Regions from separate parts of the Streptococcus sp. HMSC061E03 genome, predicted to be linked through region 2. Evidence: predicted binding sites of a transcription regulator. Region 2 holds the regulator's gene; the other holds the start of a gene.

Region 1 (4,216 bases), on a different contig from region 2:
GTTGGTGCGACCTTCGCGAGCGGCTCCAAAACCAACATTGGCCTCAGCTTTGCCAGTTCCAGCATTAGAGGTCATGATGATAATGGTATCTTTGAAGCTAACGGTACGGCCTTGACCATCTGTCAAACGGCCATCATCCAAGACTTGCAAGAACATGTGCATGACATCTGGATGGGCTTTTTCCACTTCATCTAACAACACGAGAGAGTAAGGATTGCGACGGACCTTTTCCGTTAGTTGTCCAGCTTCATCGTAGCCAACATAGCCTGGAGGAGCTCCGACTAGTTTCGCTACGCTATGTTTTTCCATGTATTCGCTCATATCAAAGCGGATCATATTATCTGCAGAGCCAAAGAGCTCGATCGCCAATTGTTTAGACAATTCGGTCTTTCCGACACCGGTTGGTCCGACAAAAAGGAAGCTTCCGATTGGTCGATTTGGAGATCCTAGGCCGACACGATTGCGTCGAATGGCTTTCGCGATTTTATCTACTGCATCATCTTGACCGATCACATGAGCTTTCAAATCAGAAGCCAGATTGATCAATTGAGACTGTTCTTTTTCTTTCAAATCGCCAACAGGAATATTGGTCTTTTGTTCAATGATGTGTTCAATAGTTTTTTCACTGATGACAGGGGTTTCCTGATCGGTGACATGTTGACCCTGCATTTCCTTATATTTCGCGATTTGATCGCGGAAGTAGGCTGCTTTTTCAAAGTCTTCTTCGCGTGTCGCTTGAGCTTTGAGATTTTCCGCTTCAATCAAGCGCTGGTCGATCACTTTTGGATCCACAAAGTTTAGGGTTAGGTTCATCTTAGACCCTGCTTCATCCAACAAATCAATGGCCTTGTCTGGCAGGAAGCGATCTTGGATATAGCGGTTTGAAAGAATAGCTGCCGCTTCAATGGCCCCGTCTGTATAGTGGACGTGGTGGTAGTCTTCGTATTTTTTCTGGATGCCCTTGAGGATGGTGATGGTTTCTTCAACCGTTGGTTCATCGACCTTAACGGGCTGCATCCGACGTTCTAAGGCCGCATCTTTTTCAATGATACGGTATTCATTGAGGGTAGTAGCACCGACTAATTGGAGTTCTCCGCGCGCTAAGGCTGGTTTAAGGATATTTCCAGCGTCCATATTGCCTTCGCCAGCTGATCCTGCGCCAACAATTTCATGGATTTCGTCGATAAACAGAATAACATCTTCGCGTTGACGAATTTCATCCATTAATTTTTGCATGCGTTCTTCGAATTGACCACGAATGCCTGTGCCCTGAACGAGGCTCACGACATCTAGGCGGATGACTTCTTTTCCTTGCAATTTATGAGGAACGTCGCCATCGACGATTTTTTGAGCCAGGCCTTCCACAACAGCAGTTTTTCCGACCCCAGGCTCTCCAATCAGAACCGGATTGTTCTTGGTTCGACGGTTGAGGATTTCGATGACACGGATAATCTCCTCGTCACGGCCAATGACAGGGTCAATATCCCCTTTGCGGGCAATTTCTGTGACATTGATGCCGAACTCTTCTAACAGTCCTTTTGGCTTTTGAGGGCGTGCTTGACGGGGGTCTTGACCACCACCACGGTTATTGTTTTGGCCGTAGCCGCCACCTCCATAACTGCCTCCGGATTGAGTTGGAGGGGTTTGAGGTTCTTGCGGACTTTGGAAGTTTCCAAGGTTATTGAAGAAATCTTCAAAAGGATCTCCAGTGAGTTGGCTCCGTTGGGTCATGCCTTTCAAGAAGCTGTTATTTGGGTCTGTTTTCATAATTTTATAGCAATTTTGACAGAGGTCTACTTGCTGCTGACGTCCATTTACATTTGTATATAAATGGATGGTTGATTCATTTATTTTACAATTTTGACAAAGCATATACATACCTCACAGTAGGTTTTTGATGGTTTTCCATCAAGAGACGAGCCTATTTTTGAAAGGTCAAAAATAGTCAAAGATTTATAGTTTCATTATATCAGTATTCTAGAAGTTTGCAAGAATTTGCTACGGAATGTCGCTAAGGAGTGAAGAAGAGAGCAAATCAATGGAAAAATGTGAATTTTTATTGGAAGAGCTTTCTCTTTTATGATAAAATAGGAGAGTAGAAAGTAAAGAGGAGAAATAAAATGGAATCACATTTAGTACGGATTATCAACCGTTTGGAGACGATGACAAAAGACGGTGGAAACTTGAAACGTAATTTTGAACGTGACGGTGTTGTTGTCGCTGAAGTAGCCTACAACCACAATGAAGAAGAAGGTTCAACCTTTACACTTCGTGATGTTGAAGCGCGTGAAACCTATACATTTGATAGCATTGATTTAATTGCAATGGAAATTTATGAATTGCTTTACTAAGCAGCTGTGTGGATGAGTTTGGGGTGGTCTCAAGCTCATTTTTTGTCCATCTGGCTATAGTTTTCGTCTATAAGAAATTCTAATTAGGAACAGTTAGGTTTGAGAGTTGAAATCTGCTATAATAGAGAGGACTATTTTCATTACTTGACTAGAAAGAGAATTGACATGACGACAATCATTGATGGGAAGGCGCTCGCTACAAAATTACAGGGTGAGATTGCGAAGAAAACAGTACGATTAAAAGAAGAGACAGGGGTTGTGCCTGGTCTCGTTGTAATCGTGGTAGGAGATAATCCAGCTAGCAAAATCTATGTAAGAAATAAAGAGCGTTCTGCTATTGCGGCAGGCTTTCGGAGTGAAGTGAGACGACTTCCTGAAAGTATTAGCCAAGCTGAATTATTAGAAGTGATCGAACACTACAATCAAGATCCCCTTTGGCATGGGATTTTAGTGCAGTTGCCACTGCCTAAGCATATCGATGCGGATGCAGTACTTTTAGCGATTGATCCGACAAAAGATGTGGATGGCTTTCATCCATTGAATATGGGACGCTTGTGGGCTGGAAATCCTCTCATGGTGCCATCGACTCCCGCTGGTATCATGGAGATGTTCAAAGAGTACGGGATTGATCTAGAAGGGAAGAGAGCAGTCGTGATTGGTCGTTCCAATATCGTTGGAAAACCAATGGCGCAGTTGCTCCTCGCTAAAAATGCGACGGTAACCTTGACCCATTCTCGGACCCATCATCTGCCTAAAATTGCTAGAAGAGCAGATATCTTGGTTGTTGCAATCGGTCGTGCGAAATTTGTAACAGCAGACTTCGTGAAAGAAGGCGCCGTCGTTATTGACGTCGGAATGAATCGCGATGAGAATGGCAAATTGTGTGGGGATGTCGATTTTGACTCCGTTGCCCCTTTGGCCAGTCATATTACCCCGGTACCAGGAGGGGTTGGGCCTATGACCGTCACCATGCTGATGGAGCAGACCTACGAAGCAGCTGTTCGTGCCTTAAAAAAATGAAAGTGTGAACAAGATGAAGTTTGTATTTGATTTAGATGGAACCCTGTCATTCGATGGTGTCACAATCGATGATGAAATCAAACAGGTCTTATTGAGAGCAGAAGAATTTGGCCATGAAGTTGCCTTTGCTTCTGCACGTTCTTACCGGGACTGCTTGGGCCTTTTAGGGGACCCATTGAGTCAGCAACTCGTGATTGGTTTAAATGGTGGATTGGCCTATCGTCAGGGGCAATTAGTATATGAGGACCAATTGGACAAGGATGTGTATCGGGAAGTCCTTGGCTTTTGTCGCCATTACAATCTACCATTTTTTGTGGATGATACCTTTGATTATAGCGGACAGATTTTGGAAAAGATTCCCTTTGTTGCTAATGTAGATCCCCTCAAGAAAGCCCAGTATCGTTCATTAGAGGAGCTGACAGATCCGATTAAGGTCGTGATCTATATGGGTGGCCATGAGGAGCTCGTGGATGAGATTATCGAGCGGATCGAAAAGACAGATAAGGCCCATATCCGCTATCATGCGCATGAAAAATGCATCTATCTCAATCCAGCAGACACGCATAAAGCGACAACAGTAGAAGAACTCTGCGGAGAGAATTTCGTGGCTTTTGGCAATGATCAAAATGATATCGAGCTCTTTGAAAAAGCTCTTTATGCAGTTCAAATTGGTGATTTTCCAGCCCTTCGGCCTTATGCGGATGATCAATTGGTAGCCAAACAAAATCAACCACAAGCTGTGGCTGCTAAGATCTTGCAAGTCTTTGCAGAATTCAGAGGAAAATAAAAGAAGGAGGGGGAGTCGTGGCTTCTCCTTTTTCGCTAGAAATGAGGAAGGTATGAGA
Region 2 (4,216 bases):
TCGCAACGGAAGGGATTTATGCCCTCAATAACCAAGAAAAGGGGATCTTTGAGTTTGCCCAGCCAATCCTAGCTGTTAAGAAAGGCGACCCAGCGCAAGTCGTCGTCAAGAGAAAAGGTGGCTCTAAAGGAAGTGCCGGTCTGAAATTGATCACAGAACCAGGAACAGGGGTTCATGGCAAGGTCTATAAAGATACCAACGTCACCCTTGAGTTCGCAGATGGCGAGACAGAAAAAACAGTCCAAGTTCCAACCATTGATTTTGCAGGAAAAGCGACCGATGTCTATGACTTTAAGGTCAAATTGTTGCATCCGGATCAAGGAAGCTTGGTCGGCTTTATTCCAGAACTGACAGTTCAAGTGATGAATGAAGACCAGTTGCCAGAAAATCGCAAAGAAGTGGATGACCAAGATCCAAAACTGCACTATAACCAAGGCTGGCATCATGAGACAGACAACAAAGACTTCTCAAATGGCACAGAATCTTGGTCCAGCTTTAACCAAGTGTCCGATGAGGAAGGCAAGAAACACATTGAAGTGACCATTACCTTTAAGGGCACAGGCGTGGAGGTCCGAGGAGTGGTTGATCCAAGTCATGGTCTCTACAGCGTCACTTTGGATGGGAAAGAAATGGCCTTCGAAGAAGGGCGTGGCCATGATTATGAGATCGACGGCGATCATTATTTCAGTGGCTACGGAGATCAACGCAAGCTCGACCAGAGTTTGGTCAATCTGCAAGGCCTAGCAAAAGGCTACCACCAGCTACGCTTGCATCTGGATCCAGCCCTCAATGACCCTCAGTCATCCAGAGCCATCCAGGTGGACCGATTTGTCCTCTCAGGGAAAGATAGTCAGTTGCTCAGTCAAGAAGAGCTGCAACAGATCATCAGAGAAGGAGTAGAAAAGATCAAGGCTACTTCTCTCGATCGCTTGAAAGCAGATCTCAAACCGACGGTTCAAGGACAATTGACGGACTTGACTCAGTTGTTGGATCAAGAGCGGCCAGATTTGGTTGCTGCAGCTAATCAAGTCGAAGCCCTTGAAACCATCTTAGAAGATGCTCACAATTATGAACCCCTGACGCAGACACGGCCAGAAGAAGGTATTCGGGATTTGATTCTTGAAAAGCCAGAACTTCTCATCGAAGCGGAGGAGATTCCATTTGAGAGTCAAACACGTGAGAACAAGGACTTGGCCAAGGGCGAAAGCCGGATCCTTCAAGCAGGAAAGGTCGGACGCCGGTTGAAATTGATCGAGGTTCGACAAGAAGAAGGCAAAGAAATTCGGACAGAAGTCGATGCCTTTGTCGAAGTGGAGGCCCAGGACCAGATCACAGAAGTCGGAACGAAGGAAGCGGAAAAAAGTCCGTTGATAGCTGATATGCCGACTCCAACCACTCCTGTCACCCCAAGTAAGGTGCAACCAGAAGTTATGACTCTTTCTCAAGCTGAAGACAAAAAAGAAAAAGGAAGACCTGTTCTCTTGCAACCGAAAACCCCAGAAGCAGTTTCTGTTTCGACTTCAGACCATCCGGAAAAAGAAGTGGTTAAAAGTCCTTCTCTACAATCGGAAGGAAAACTTCCTCAAACCGGTACAAAACAAAGTGGATTGTTTGCTTGGTTAGGTCTTCTTGGTCTAGGATTCTTGGGCGGAGGCGCCAAATTCGCTCGTCGCAAAGAGTAGCTCCTTCTTCGCATAAGAGGTTAGTTCTCACTAGCCTCTTTTGTTTTGCCTTCTTAAGAGATTCCTATTTCCATGGAGTCTTTGCTTTATTTACAGCCGTAAAAATTGTATAATAGTCAAATAAGGTCAATGATGAGAAGGAACACTCCAAGACCATTTTTTATGGGCGAAGAACAGAGCATCCATCTAGAAAAAAACAAGCCAGAAAGGAGCATCATGGCAAATAAGAACACATCTGATAGCATTGAAGCTTATATCAAGGCCTTGCTGGCTCAAGCTGGCATGGCAGAGCTCAAAAGAAGTGAGTTAGCCGATGTCTTTCAGGTTGTACCCAGTCAGATTAACTATGTCATTAAGACTCGCTTTACCGAGAGTCGAGGCTATATTGTAGAGAGCAAGCGCGGTGGTGGGGGCTATATCCGCATTGGCAAGGTCCAGTTTTCAGATCACCATCAGATGCTCCAAGACTTGGCAGCCAATATTGGAGAGACCATCAGCCAGCAGGTCTTTAATGATATCCTCCAGATGCTCTATGAAGAAAAATTATTGACAAAACGTGAAACGCAGCTGTTGCTTGCGACGACCTCCGATGAGGTCCTAGGTCGAGATGCTCTCATCCTACGAGCAACGATGCTGAAAAAAATCATTCAACAAGTAGATAGAAAAGGAAATACCGACTAGATGAACTATTCAACAGCACTGTTAGAAAGTATAGAAGCGGCCCAAATACTAGCAGGCCACTATCAGGGGCATACCTTAGATACTTGGCATCTCCTGACGGCTATGGCCAATAATCCCTATAGCGTGGCAGGTTCTGTACTGAACGATTATCCTATGCAGATCGATGAGTTTCAGGATGCAGCGGAGCATATTACAGGCCAAGCTTTTCAAAGCGACAATCGGTATGAAATCTTTCCATTTTCTTATCGGATGGAAGCCATTATGAAACACGCAAGAGAGATTGCCCAGGTCCTTCATGCCAAGACCTTGGGAACAGAGCATGTGCTCCTCTCTCTTCTAGCAGACCGTGGGACCTTGGCGAGCCAAGTCATGGAGTTTGCTGGCTTTGCCTTTACAGAGCAAGACAAGGGAGTTCCTATTGCCTCCCTTCGCAAGAATTTAGAAGACAAGGCAGGCTGGGACAAGAATGATATTAAAGCCATTCGGAGTCTCTATCGCGCCCAAAACCCTAACCGCCAAACCATGGGAAATATGATGGGCATGCCCCCAAGCACCAGTGGAGGTCTTGAAGATTATACCCGTGATTTGACAGAAATGGCGCGTGCAGGCCAGCTTGAGCCTGTGATTGGTCGGGATGCAGAGATTTCACGCATGATCCAAATCCTCAGCCGCAAGACGAAGAACAATCCTGTATTGGTGGGAGAAGCAGGGGTCGGAAAAACCGCCCTTGCCTTAGGTCTGGCTCAGCGGGTCGCTAGTGGCAATGTTCCAGCTGAAATCGCACAGATGCGTGTCTTAGAATTGGATCTCATGAATGTCGTTGCAGGGACGCGCTTCCGTGGGGACTTTGAAGAACGGATGAACAATATCATCCAGGACATCGAAGAAGACGGTCACGTGATTCTCTTTATCGATGAACTGCATACCATTATGGGGTCAGGATCCGGTATTGATTCGACCTTAGACGCAGCCAATATTCTAAAACCAGCCCTGGCACGGGGAACCTTGCGTACAGTTGGAGCAACGACTCAAGATGAGTACCAAAAGCATATCGAAAAAGATGCAGCCCTTTCTCGGCGTTTTGCGAAAGTCACCATTGAAGAGCCAAGTGTTGCAGATAGCATCCAAATTCTCCAAGGCTTGAAAGAGACTTATCAGGACCACCATCATGTGACCATTACCGATGAAGCGATCGAAACAGCTGTCAAATATGCCCACCGCTATTTGACTAGTCGTCAATTGCCAGATTCAGCCATTGATCTATTGGATGAAGCGGCAGCTACCGTACAAAACCGCGATTCCAACGGTCACGTAAAAGAAGAGTTGACCGCCTTAGACCGGGCCTTGATGGACGGCAAGTGGAAGAAAGCAGCCCAGCTCTTAGAAGTAGAGGCCGCTCCCATTGTCTACAAAAAAGAAGTCACTGACCAAGATGTCTTGGTGACCTTGAGCCAATTATCCGGTATTCCAACTCAAAAACTGACCCAAACCGATGCCAAGAAGTACCTAAACTTAGAAGCAGAATTGCACAAGCGCGTGATTGGTCAAGACCAAGCGGTTTCGAGTATCAGTCGGGCTATTCGACGCAATCAATCAGGTATCCGTAGCAATAAACGTCCGATCGGTTCTTTCATGTTCCTAGGACCTACCGGTGTCGGAAAAACAGAGCTAGCCAAAGCTTTGGCGGAAGTTTTGTTTGATGATGAATCGGCCCTCATCCGTTTTGATATGAGTGAGTACATGGAAAAATTCGCGGCCAGCCGCCTCAACGGAGCCCCTCCAGGATATGTGGGCTACGAAGAAGGAGGCGAGTTGACCGAGAAAGTCCGCAACAAACCATATTCAGTTCTCTT

What was found. Region 2 encodes CtsR, which represses protease genes until heat stress. Its sites were predicted from a motif close to TTGGTCAAAAAAGGTCAAANA; they were not measured.
Region 1: HMPREF2917_RS06185 (ATP-dependent Clp protease ATP-binding subunit) is a predicted target of CtsR. The motif match lies at 1,932-1,952, and genes of this name have one in related genera.

The regions. Positions count from the first base shown of each region.
Region 1 is NZ_KV812784.1:1,223,061-1,227,276, reverse strand. It holds gene HMPREF2917_RS06185 (ATP-dependent Clp protease ATP-binding subunit) at 1-1,872, opposite strand, end outside; gene HMPREF2917_RS06180 (DUF1797 family protein) at 2,121-2,351, shown strand; gene HMPREF2917_RS06175 (bifunctional methylenetetrahydrofolate dehydrogenase/methenyltetrahydrofolate cyclohydrolase) at 2,517-3,371, shown strand; gene HMPREF2917_RS06170 (HAD-IIB family hydrolase) at 3,385-4,158, shown strand; gene HMPREF2917_RS06165 (NAD(P)H-hydrate dehydratase) at 4,211-4,216, shown strand, end outside.
Region 2 is NZ_KV812797.1:212,538-216,753, reverse strand. It holds gene HMPREF2917_RS08750 (alpha-L-fucosidase) at 1-1,682, shown strand, start outside; gene HMPREF2917_RS08745 (CtsR family transcriptional regulator) at 1,899-2,363, shown strand; gene HMPREF2917_RS08740 (ATP-dependent Clp protease ATP-binding subunit) at 2,364-4,216, shown strand, end outside.